Regions from separate parts of the Hominisplanchenecus murintestinalis genome, predicted to be linked through region 2. Evidence: riboswitches for the same ligand, from Rfam matches in the RefSeq annotation. Region 2 holds a riboswitch; the other holds the start of a gene.
What was found. A riboswitch is a leader RNA that binds a small molecule or an ion and turns the genes downstream of it on or off. The one in region 2 is predicted to bind ZMP and ZTP.

Region 1 (5,094 bases), on a different contig from region 2:
CGGGGACGCCTGCCGATCAGATACGGAGCGTGGTTGTCCACTATACGGCAAATCCGGGCAGTACGGCGCAGAATAACAGGGATTATTTCGAAAATCTGAAAGATACACAGGAGACGAAGGTGAGCAGCAATTTCATCGTAGGGCTGGAAGGAGAGATTATCCAGTGTGTGCCCACCGCGGAAGTGGCATATGCGTCCAATAGCCGGAATCATGACAGTGTTTCGATTGAATGCTGCCATCCGGATGAGACAGGAAAGTTTGAGGATGCTACGTATCAGTCGCTGGTGGAGCTGGTGGCGTTTCTGTGTGGGAAATTTGATTTGGGGATGGATGATATCATCCGGCACTATGATGTCACAGGGAAGGAATGCCCAAAATATTTCGTAGATTATGAGGATGAATGGGAGGCCTTTAAACATGATGTGGCAAAGTATATTCAGGAGAATGGAAAATAGATGATAAAAGAACTGTATGAAAATATCTGCCGGGATGAGGATATGCGGGCAAATCTGGCAGCGTTAAAAAAGGAAATTAAGAGTGAAAATGGAAAACGCGCTTTTGCATATCTCTTAGCCGGGGATTACTCTAAGATAGGAGAACTACTGCGGCACAAGGATGCAAAGGTGAGAAAAAATGCCGCATTAATCTTAGGGGAAATGGAATGTGAGGATATGCTTCCGGTTTTGTGGCAGGGATACCAGGCGGAGCAGCAGTTTTTTGTCCGTCCGTCTTATGTAAAGGCGATGGCGTCATATGACTGCCGGCCATACCTTCAGGAACTGCAAAAGCGCAGGGATTTTCTAATGGAGAACTTGGTTTCGGAGGAGACGGAGAAACATGTGCGTGAAGAACTGGCCGGACTGCGTGTGCTCCTTGCCGGGTATGAAAGGGAGGAAGGACATGTGTTTACCGGAGTGATGCGGGAAACGGATGTGATTCTGCTCACCAACCGGGCATACAGGGAAATCACTAGGGAGCAGCTAAAGGAAGAACATACGGCACTCTTTGCCGGAGGCGTCCGGGTGCGGACGCAGGATGTAGAGGGGCTTTTTCATATCCGCACCTGGACAGAAATGCTTTTTCCCATTCGGGGAGCTGCACTTCTCTCGGAGAATCCGTCAGAAGCGGCAGATGTGCTGGCAAAGTCGGGGCTTTTGCCGTTTTTGGAGAGCTGCCATAAGGGAGAAGGGACTTTTTATTTCCGGGCAGAGGTGCGCGGGAATATGGAGAGAAATGAAAAGACAGCATTTATTAAAAAATTTTCCCAAGCTTTCGAGAAGGCTTCCGGCCGGAAATTTATGAATTCAGTTTCGGATTATGAAATGGAACTGCGCATTCTTCAGCGCAAAGACGGGGGATTTCTGCCCTTGCTGAAACTTTATACATTAAAAGATAAAAGGTTTTCCTATCGAAAGCAGGTATTGTCTGCGTCTATCCATCCGGCAAACGCAGCACTGGTGACGGCTCTGCTGAAACCCTATCTGAAAGAAGGAGCTCAGGTACTTGACCCATTCTGCGGCGTAGGAACTATGCTGATTGAGCGCGCTCGGGTGCTGAAGGCGGGATATATGTACGGTGTCGATATCTATGCGAATGCAATTGAGAAAGCGCGTGTAAATGCAGAAGCGGCGGAAGTTGACATTAATTTTATTACCCGTGATTTCTTTGATTTTCATCACAAATATTTGTTTGATGAGATTATTACAAATATGCCCACAGTTACCGGAACGAAGAGCAAGGGAGAAATTATGGAATTGTATGAAAGATTTCTTCATAAGGCGCCGGGAATGCTGGCGGTGGGAGGTATTATGGCAATCTATACTACAGAAGAAGGCATTTTGCAGCGCTGCCTGAAAAAATGTGATTTTATAAAACTTCTGAAACGGTGGACGGTGAGAGAAAAGGAAGGTAGTGTATTATATGTATTGCAGCTGGAGAATGAAAGATAAATAGCATTTTTAGGGATTATATTTTATAAACTCTAAAATAGCAAAAGGATATATAACCTCTCTTTTTTGTGCAGAAATTAAGAGGAAAAAATAAAAGTAATATTATATACTGGAATTCATCGGGAGGACTTATATCATGGAATGGATTGAAAGATTAAATGATGCAATCGGTTATATCGAAGAACATTTGACAGATGAAATTGATTATGGGCAGCTTGGACGTATTGCCTGCTGCTCGTCCTATCACTTTCAGAGAATGTTTGCTTACATGGCAGGTATTCCTTTGTCTGAATATATCCGTAGAAGAAGAATGTCACTTGCTGCTGTAGATTTGCAGGGGAATAGTATGAAAATCATTGATGTTGCAGGTAAGTATGGTTACAATTCCCCTACTTCATTTAACAGAGCTTTTCAGTCTGTTCATGGAATTGCGCCGTCTGCTGTAAAAAGCGAGGGCATATCTGTAAAATCTTTCCCGCCTCTTACATTTAAAATCACAGTCAAAGGAGTGGAAGAAATGAATTATCGGATTGAAACAAAAGAAGCGTTCCGTATCGTAGGAGTATCCGTACCGCTGTATAAGGAGATTGAAAAGAACTTTACAGTTATTCCCCAAAAATGGCAGGAAATATCTGAAAACGGAACATTACAGAGATTGGCTGGCATGATGGATACACCGCCTATGGGTGTGCTTGGTGTCAGCATCTGTAACGATGCGGAGCAGTGGAGATATTATATTGCCGTAGCTACTTCACAACCACAGGAGGATCTGGAAGAATATCTTGTGCCGGCAGCTACCTGGGCGGTATTCTCCGGTCAGGGTACAAACCAGTCTATTCAGGAATTGGAACAGCGCATTGTGACAGAATGGCTGCCAACTTCAGGTTACGAGTATGGCAATGCCGCCGATGTAGAAGTTTATTTAAATCCTGACCCGCAAAATGCACAATATGAAGTATGGATACCTGTAGTAAAAAAAATAGTCTGACGCGATGTAAAGTTTTGCCTTGCAATGTGCAGGAAAATAGTGTAAGATGAGCGTAAGCTGTACGACTGGCGGATTCGTAGGAGCACCTACAGGGAGTACAGTGTGAAGATGATGCCGACCGCCTGGGCGACCACTTGAACGATGCAAGGGTCCTCAGGCGGTTTTTTGATTATACTTTTATCAAGAAAGGGGAAAATCTATGGAAAAAATGTCACTGGAGCTGGAGTTAAAGGGGAATGCTTACCCGGGAAGAGGGATCGTAATCGGTAAATCGGCGGATGGTACGAAAGCAGTTACTGCCTATTTTATTATGGGAAGAAGCGAGAATAGCCGCAACCGGGTGTTCGTGGAGGACGGGGATGGCATCCGTACCCAGGCATTTGATCCGTCGAAGCTGACAGACCCGAGCCTTATCATTTACGCGCCGGTGCGTGTTCTGGGAAATAAAACGATTGTAACTAACGGCGACCAGACGGATACGATTTACGAAGGCATGGACAAGCAGCTGACGTTTGAGCAGTGTCTCCGGACGAGGGAGTTTGAGCCGGACGCACCGAACTACACTCCCAGGATTTCAGGAATTATGCATCTGGAAGGCGGCGGTTACAATTATGCTATGTCTATCCTGAAGAGCAGCAACGGCAACCCGGATTCCTGCCACCGTTATACGTTTGCCTATGAAGCTCCTGTGAACGGTGAAGGACATTTTATCCACACATACATGTGCGACGGAAATCCGCTTCCCAGCTTTGAGGGTGAGCCGAAGCTTGTGGAGATTCCGGACGACATGGATGCGTTTACGGAAATGCTCTGGAACAGCTTGAATGCGGAGAATAAGGTATCCCTGTTTGTGCGGTATATTGACATCGCTACCGGAAATTATGAAACAAGAATCGTAAATAAAAATCAGTAGGAGGAAAGTGCTATGAAAGAACTGCAGTTAAAATACGGATGTAATCCGAACCAGAAACCGTCCAGGATTTACATGGGAAACGGAAATGAGCTGCCGATTAAGGTATTGATGGGAAAACCGGGGTACATTAATTTTTTGGATGCCTTTAACGGCTGGCAGCTGGTGCGCGAGTTGAAAGAAGCCACAGGGCTTCCGGCAGCAACTTCCTTTAAGCATGTTTCTCCGGCAGGAGCGGCAATCGGCCTGCCTCTGACGGAAACTTTAGCAAAGATTTACTGGGTAGATGATATGGGAGAGTTATCCCCGCTGGCATGTGCTTATGCCAGGGCGAGAGGCGCAGACAGAATGTCCTCCTTTGGCGATTTTGTGGCGCTGTCTGATGTGTGCGATAAGGATACGGCAAGCCTGATTAAGCGGGAGGTATCAGATGGCGTGATAGCTCCGGGCTACACAGAAGAAGCGCTGGAAATCCTGGCGCAGAAGAAAAATGGGAACTATAACGTTATCCAGATTGACGAAAACTATCGGCCAGACCCGATTGAGCATAAGGAAGTGTTTGGGATTACCTTTGAGCAGGGACGGCAGGAGCTTCCAATCAATGATGAGCTGCTCTCGAATATCGTGACAGAGAATAAAGAACTTCCGGCAGAAGCCGTACGCGATATGAAAATTGCCCTGATTACCCTGAAATATACGCAGTCAAATTCCGTATGTTTTGTAAAGGACGGACAGGCCATCGGCATCGGCGCAGGGCAGCAATCCAGGGTGCATTGTACACGCCTGGCAGGACAGAAAGCAGATAACTGGCTTCTGCGCCAGTGCCCGAAGGTGATGAACCTTCCGTTTGTTGACGGTATCCGCCGCGCGGACAGGGATAATGCAATTGACGTCTATATAGGCGAAGAATATATGGACGTGCTGGCAGACGGCGCATGGCAGAAGATCTTCAAAGAAAAACCGGAGATATTTACCCGTGAAGAGAAGAGGGAATGGCTTGATCAGATGACGGGCGTAACCCTTGGTTCCGACGCATTCTTCCCATTCAGCGATAATATCGAGAGGGCGAAGAAGAGCGGCGTGACATACATCGCAGAGCCGGGCGGTTCCGTGCGGGATGATGCGGTCATCGAGTGCTGCAACAAGTATCAGATGGTGATGGCGTTTACGGGAATCCGTCTGTTCCATCATTGAGCAAGGGATTTGGAAGTATATAGAATCGTATAATAGAAAGACGGTCAGTTAAG
Region 2 (5,094 bases):
TCTTCTTCCCAATTGTCTGCCAGCCGGAAGTCAGCGCCCCCCGCGAGTTCAGATAGTATTTTTTTCCTTTATATTTTTTCAGCCCTGTCACACGGTACGATTTACTGTTAAAATAGTAAATCCTTTTCTTAATGGGCAGCCATACGCTTCTGGCATATTTCCCGTTGTGTGTATAACGGTATCGGTAACCTTTATCGGTTTTCACCCATTTTCCTTTTATCGGCGTTTTTGCCGATACCTGCTTTACCAAATTGAACGAGGCGGCCTCCGTCCTTAGTGTACCTCCGCCCAGACACAGAAAACATAAGAAAACCAACAAGCTGATTCTGATTCGCTTCATACTTATCACCACATCCCTAACTGTTACCTTTCTTTTACATTTTTGTTTCTTTTCTGTTTCATTATAACACGCTCGGTCTGGAAAATACAAGTAAAATATTGAAAACAAAAGGACCTCTGCCAATAAGCAAAAGTCCTTTCTGCCACTATTTTTTCGATTTTGAAATCAGATAATAAGGAACCGCTACAAACAGGATGCCGCCAATCATATTTCCTACAGTGACGATCAGCAGGTTATACAGACATCCCCCCATATTTACAGCCGCGCCGTTCGGATTCAGCAGACCTATCGTAAAAAACGTCATATTTGCAATGCTGTGCTCAAATCCGCATGTTACAAAAGTAACCACGCCGGCAACCGCCATAGCAATTTTTCCGCCTTCTGTTTTCATCTTAATGCTGCACCATACAGCCAGACACACACAGATATTACACAAAATTGCTTTCGCAAAAAGCTGCATCGGTTCGCCTGCTATCTTTGCTGCGGCCGCATTCGCCAAAAACGCCCCCACATCTCCTGTCGCAAGCCCTGTCAGGGTGAAAAGGCCTCCCCCCACTACAGAACCTATCAAATTTCCCAGATAGCACACAATCCAAAGCATCACAGCCTTTCCCCAGCTTACCTCTTTCTTTAATGCGCCGCATGCCATTACAAAGTTATTTCCTGTAAAAAGCTCTGCTCCCGCCATGATTACAAAACACAGCCCCACTGAAAACACAAGCCCGCAGACCAGCTTTGTAGAATAAGCGCCTCCTGCCGTAAAAGTACCGCCTACCACTCCCATCAGGATGCTTCCAAATGCTATGTACAACCCAGCCATAATAGAGGACATGACATATCCCAGCGGATTTTTCTCTAAAAGTCCCAGCTTATTTTTCGCTGCATTGCCCGCCGCCTGAAATTCGTCGCCAAACATAATAATACCTACCTTTCTTTTAGGAATCCTGTAAAAAAAGCGGGCTGCAAAGCGTCAAACGGCTTTGCAGTCCGCCGCAGCCTTTCAAAATTTAGAACAGGCCTGTAATTTTACCACTCTCGTCTACATCAATCTTCTCAGCAGCCGGAACCTTCGGCAGTCCTGGCATCGTCATGATTTCTCCGGTCAGCGCTACAATAAATCCTGCGCCTGCAGAAATCTTCAGGTTACGCACAGTTACCTCAAAATCAGTCGGAGCGCCCAGTTTTGTCTGGTCGTCTGTCAGGCTGTACTGTGTCTTTGCCACACAGATTGGACAGTTTCCAAATCCAAGATCCTCTAACTGTTTTGCCTGTTTCTGGGCATTTGCTGTCAGGACAACTCTCTTGCCGCCGTAAATCTTCTGAACGATAGCATTCAGCTTATCCTCAATGCTGCCTTCCAGCTCATAAGAGAATGTGAAATCGTTTGGCTGCTCTACCAGTTCCAGAACTTTCTCTGCCAGAGCCTTTCCGCCCTCGCCGCCTTTTGCCCATACTTCAGACAACGCTACATTTACACCAAGCTCTTTACACTTCGCCTCAACCAGATCCAACTCTGCCTTTGTATCTGTCGGGAATGCATTGATAGCAACTACACATGGCAGTTTATATACGTTCTTGATATTGCTTACGTGTTTCAGAAGGTTTGGAAGTCCTTTCTCCAGCGCCTCCAGGTTCTCATTATTCAGGTCGGCTTTTGCCACGCCGCCATTGTACTTCAGTGCACGTACAGTAGCTACGATAACGACTGCATTCGGTTTCAGCCCTGCCATGCGGCACTTGATATCCAGGAATTTCTCAGCTCCCAAATCTGCGCCGAATCCTGCTTCTGTGATGGTATAATCAGCCAGCTTCATAGCCATCCTCGTTGCTGTCACGGAGTTACATCCGTGTGCAATATTTGCAAACGGGCCGCCGTGTACGATTGCCGGAACGTGCTCCAGGGTCTGCACCAGGTTTGGTTTCAATGCATCTTTCAGAAGAGCTGTCATAGCGCCCTCTGCATGTAAATCACCGGCAGTAACCGGCTTCTGCTCTGACGGTTTGCCATATGTGTATCCGATAATGATTCTGGAAAGCCTCTTTTTCAAATCTGTAATATCGCTTGCCAGACAAAGAACTGCCATAATTTCAGATGCTACCGTGATATCGTAACCATCTTCCCTTGGCGTACCGTTTGTCCTGCCGCCCAGTCCGTCCACTACATTACGCAGCTGGCGGTCATTCATATCCACACATCTTCTCCAGGTAATTTTTCTCGGGTCAATGTTCAGGTCATTTCCCTGGAAAATATGGTTATCAATCATAGCTGCCAGCAGGTTATTTGCTGCGCCGATTGCATGGAAATCACCGGTAAAATGAAGATTAATATCCTCCATTGGAACTACCTGTGCATAACCGCCGCCTGCTGCGCCGCCTTTCACGCCAAATACAGGTCCCAGGGACGGCTCACGGAGCGCTACCATAACATTCTTTCCAAGTTTCTGCATACCGTCTGCCAGACCCACGGTCGTTGTTGTCTTGCCCTCTCCTGCAGGCGTCGGATTAATTGCCGTAACCAGGATCAGCTTGCCGTCAGCCTTGTCAGACTCTTTCAGCAGATTATAGTCGATTTTTGCTTTGTACTTTCCGTACTGCTCCAAATACTTCTCATCGATGCCGGCTTTTGCAGCGATTTCAGTAATTGGAGACATCGTTGTCTCCTGTGCGATTTCGATGTCTGATTTGTAACCCATGATAAAAATCTCCTTTCATTTTCCGCATTCCCAGCGGGATTTTACTGTTTTTGGGCAAAAAAATGCCGCGCAAAGTTAATGGACAAAAATATCCACAGTTTACGCAGTAGCGGAAGCAACATTATAACGCGGCGAACCTTCGTTCACAGAAAGTCTCCCTCTTCTGTGACACTTTACGTATAACGTCTACTCTACCAGGTTCTGATACATAAAAAGCAGCACTCTAAAATCTCGAATGCTGCCCAGACGGTCGACCCACATATAATTTTGATTTCCTTGTGGTACTCCACAACTATCCGTCAGTAATCAAAACCTTTTCTTTATGCTTCTTAATATACACCTGAAAGGCGGATTTGTCAAGGAATTATTACTGCCCCGCCAGCACTTCCCCCAGCGCCCTGCATGCATCCGCCGCTTCATCGTCCGGAGCCTCATTGCAGATTACACTCTCGCATACAAGTACCGCTCCCGCTTCCCGGCAGGTTTCCTCCCAGTCCCGCATCCATTCTCCATCGCCCCATCCGTATGAGCCAAAGAGAGCCACTTTCTTTCCTCCAAGTTTTTCACGGCAGGATGAAAACATAGGCTCAAATTCTGTATCCTCCAGCTCCTCGCATCCCATAGAAGGACAGCCAAATGCGATGGCATCTTGCTCCTCTATCATGGAGGCATCAAAGCTGTCCGGCGTATATAGCGCCGCATCCGCGCCCTTTTGCCTCGCTCCTTCCAGAACAGCGTTTGCCATCTCCTCTGTGTTTCCTGTCCCACTCCAATATACAACTGCAATTTTCCCCATACTTCTACCTGTCCTTTCTTTTTATCGTTCTATCGCCGGTTTTCTATAAACCAAATTCCCCGCTGCAAGCAGTCATCCGGCTCGCTGCCCACGGGAATAAATTCCTGAAAATCCCCCCTCTAAACAGCTACTGCAAGCCGCTCCATTCCCTCTCCCCTGACCCAATTACTATAATAAATATCCGTGCATTTTTTATATTTACCAAATAAACGTTTTGCTCCCTCTTCATCTCCATATACTTTCCAATACCCTGTACATTTGCAGTTTCCCGCCCTGTTTTCGATAAAGCCTCTCACATCCTCCGGCGGATACCCTAGGAATAAACCGATTTCATGTGGAAACTCCCTGTTCTCTCTAAGCCGTTCCATCAGACGGACTAAACAGCGTTCCGGCTTCCCTGCATCATATCCATAATCCCCCAACAGAGAAACCGTGTCTCTATTCGAAAAATCCCGCTTTAAATAGCTTGGGCGGTACAGGTAAATCAATACCTTCTGCTCATAATATTTGATCGGCAGCACACGGATTCCCCTGGAGGCCAGCAGACGGTTCAGATGCCTGATCTCTTTTTGCAGCTCCTTCTTTGCCTGATAAGGACAGGTAAAAAGATTCCCTGTTTTCATTCCTGCCAGAGTAGGTGCGCAGTGCTGTATAATCATTTCTTCTGACATATTCTCCTCCATTCAGACACTCAAATCTTTTCTTCTATTTTTCCCTTCCCCAAAATGATTATGCGTGTTCCTTTAAAATCTTTTTTAATGCCGCCATAGAACTGGAATGGGAACGTGCAATTACAGTTTCCTTCCCTTTTGTCCCATCCAAAGCACAACGTACCATCTTATGGCATGTAGTATTTGTAAACAACACCAGCAGGTCTGGATTTCCAATCTTTCTTTTCAACCCATCCTTCATTCTTGTAAAAACTTTTACACTGCATCCATATTCCCGGCACAAATCTTTATATTTCCTTTCCATGCACTCATTCCCTCCGACAATAACAACACTCATACATGACCTCCTTTTGGTTAGCATCAGCTAACCACTAGCAAAAAAGCAGCTCAGCTATCTATTGCTTCTTAATTTGACTTCCCTGCCATTTTCCAGTGCGGGCTTTCTCATTAGAAGATGCCATATATAGCTGAACTGTACTTTTTATATTTCTTTCTTTCCGTGGCAGCACGCACCGCAGCTCCCGCAGTCACATCCACAGGAGGATTTCCCCTGCTTTCTGTCCTTCACCATCTTTACAATGATGAGACACACCG

Region 1: it holds a riboswitch for ZMP and ZTP, as region 2 does, so the genes downstream of both, NFR99_RS03375 (IMP cyclohydrolase) here and NFR99_RS02145 (formate--tetrahydrofolate ligase) in region 2, are expected to answer to the same signal.

Annotation. Positions count from the first base shown of each region.
Region 1 is NZ_CALPCM010000005.1:38,953-44,046, forward strand. It holds gene NFR99_RS03360 (peptidoglycan recognition protein family protein) at 1-455, shown strand, start outside; gene NFR99_RS03365 (methyltransferase) at 456-1,949, shown strand; gene NFR99_RS03370 (AraC family transcriptional regulator) at 2,086-2,937, shown strand; ZMP/ZTP riboswitch at 2,989-3,072, shown strand; gene NFR99_RS03375 (IMP cyclohydrolase) at 3,137-3,850, shown strand; gene NFR99_RS03380 (phosphoribosylaminoimidazolecarboxamide formyltransferase) at 3,863-5,041, shown strand.
Region 2 is NZ_CALPCM010000003.1:54,915-60,008, reverse strand. It holds gene NFR99_RS02155 (SGNH/GDSL hydrolase family protein) at 1-340, opposite strand, end outside; gene NFR99_RS02150 (formate/nitrite transporter family protein) at 486-1,256, opposite strand; gene NFR99_RS02145 (formate--tetrahydrofolate ligase) at 1,348-3,033, opposite strand; THF riboswitch at 3,139-3,229, opposite strand; ZMP/ZTP riboswitch at 3,267-3,350, opposite strand; gene NFR99_RS02140 (flavodoxin) at 3,401-3,829, opposite strand; gene NFR99_RS02135 (DUF3793 family protein) at 3,949-4,500, opposite strand; gene NFR99_RS02130 (DUF2325 domain-containing protein) at 4,559-4,837, opposite strand; gene NFR99_RS02125 (FeoB-associated Cys-rich membrane protein) at 4,982-5,094, opposite strand, start outside.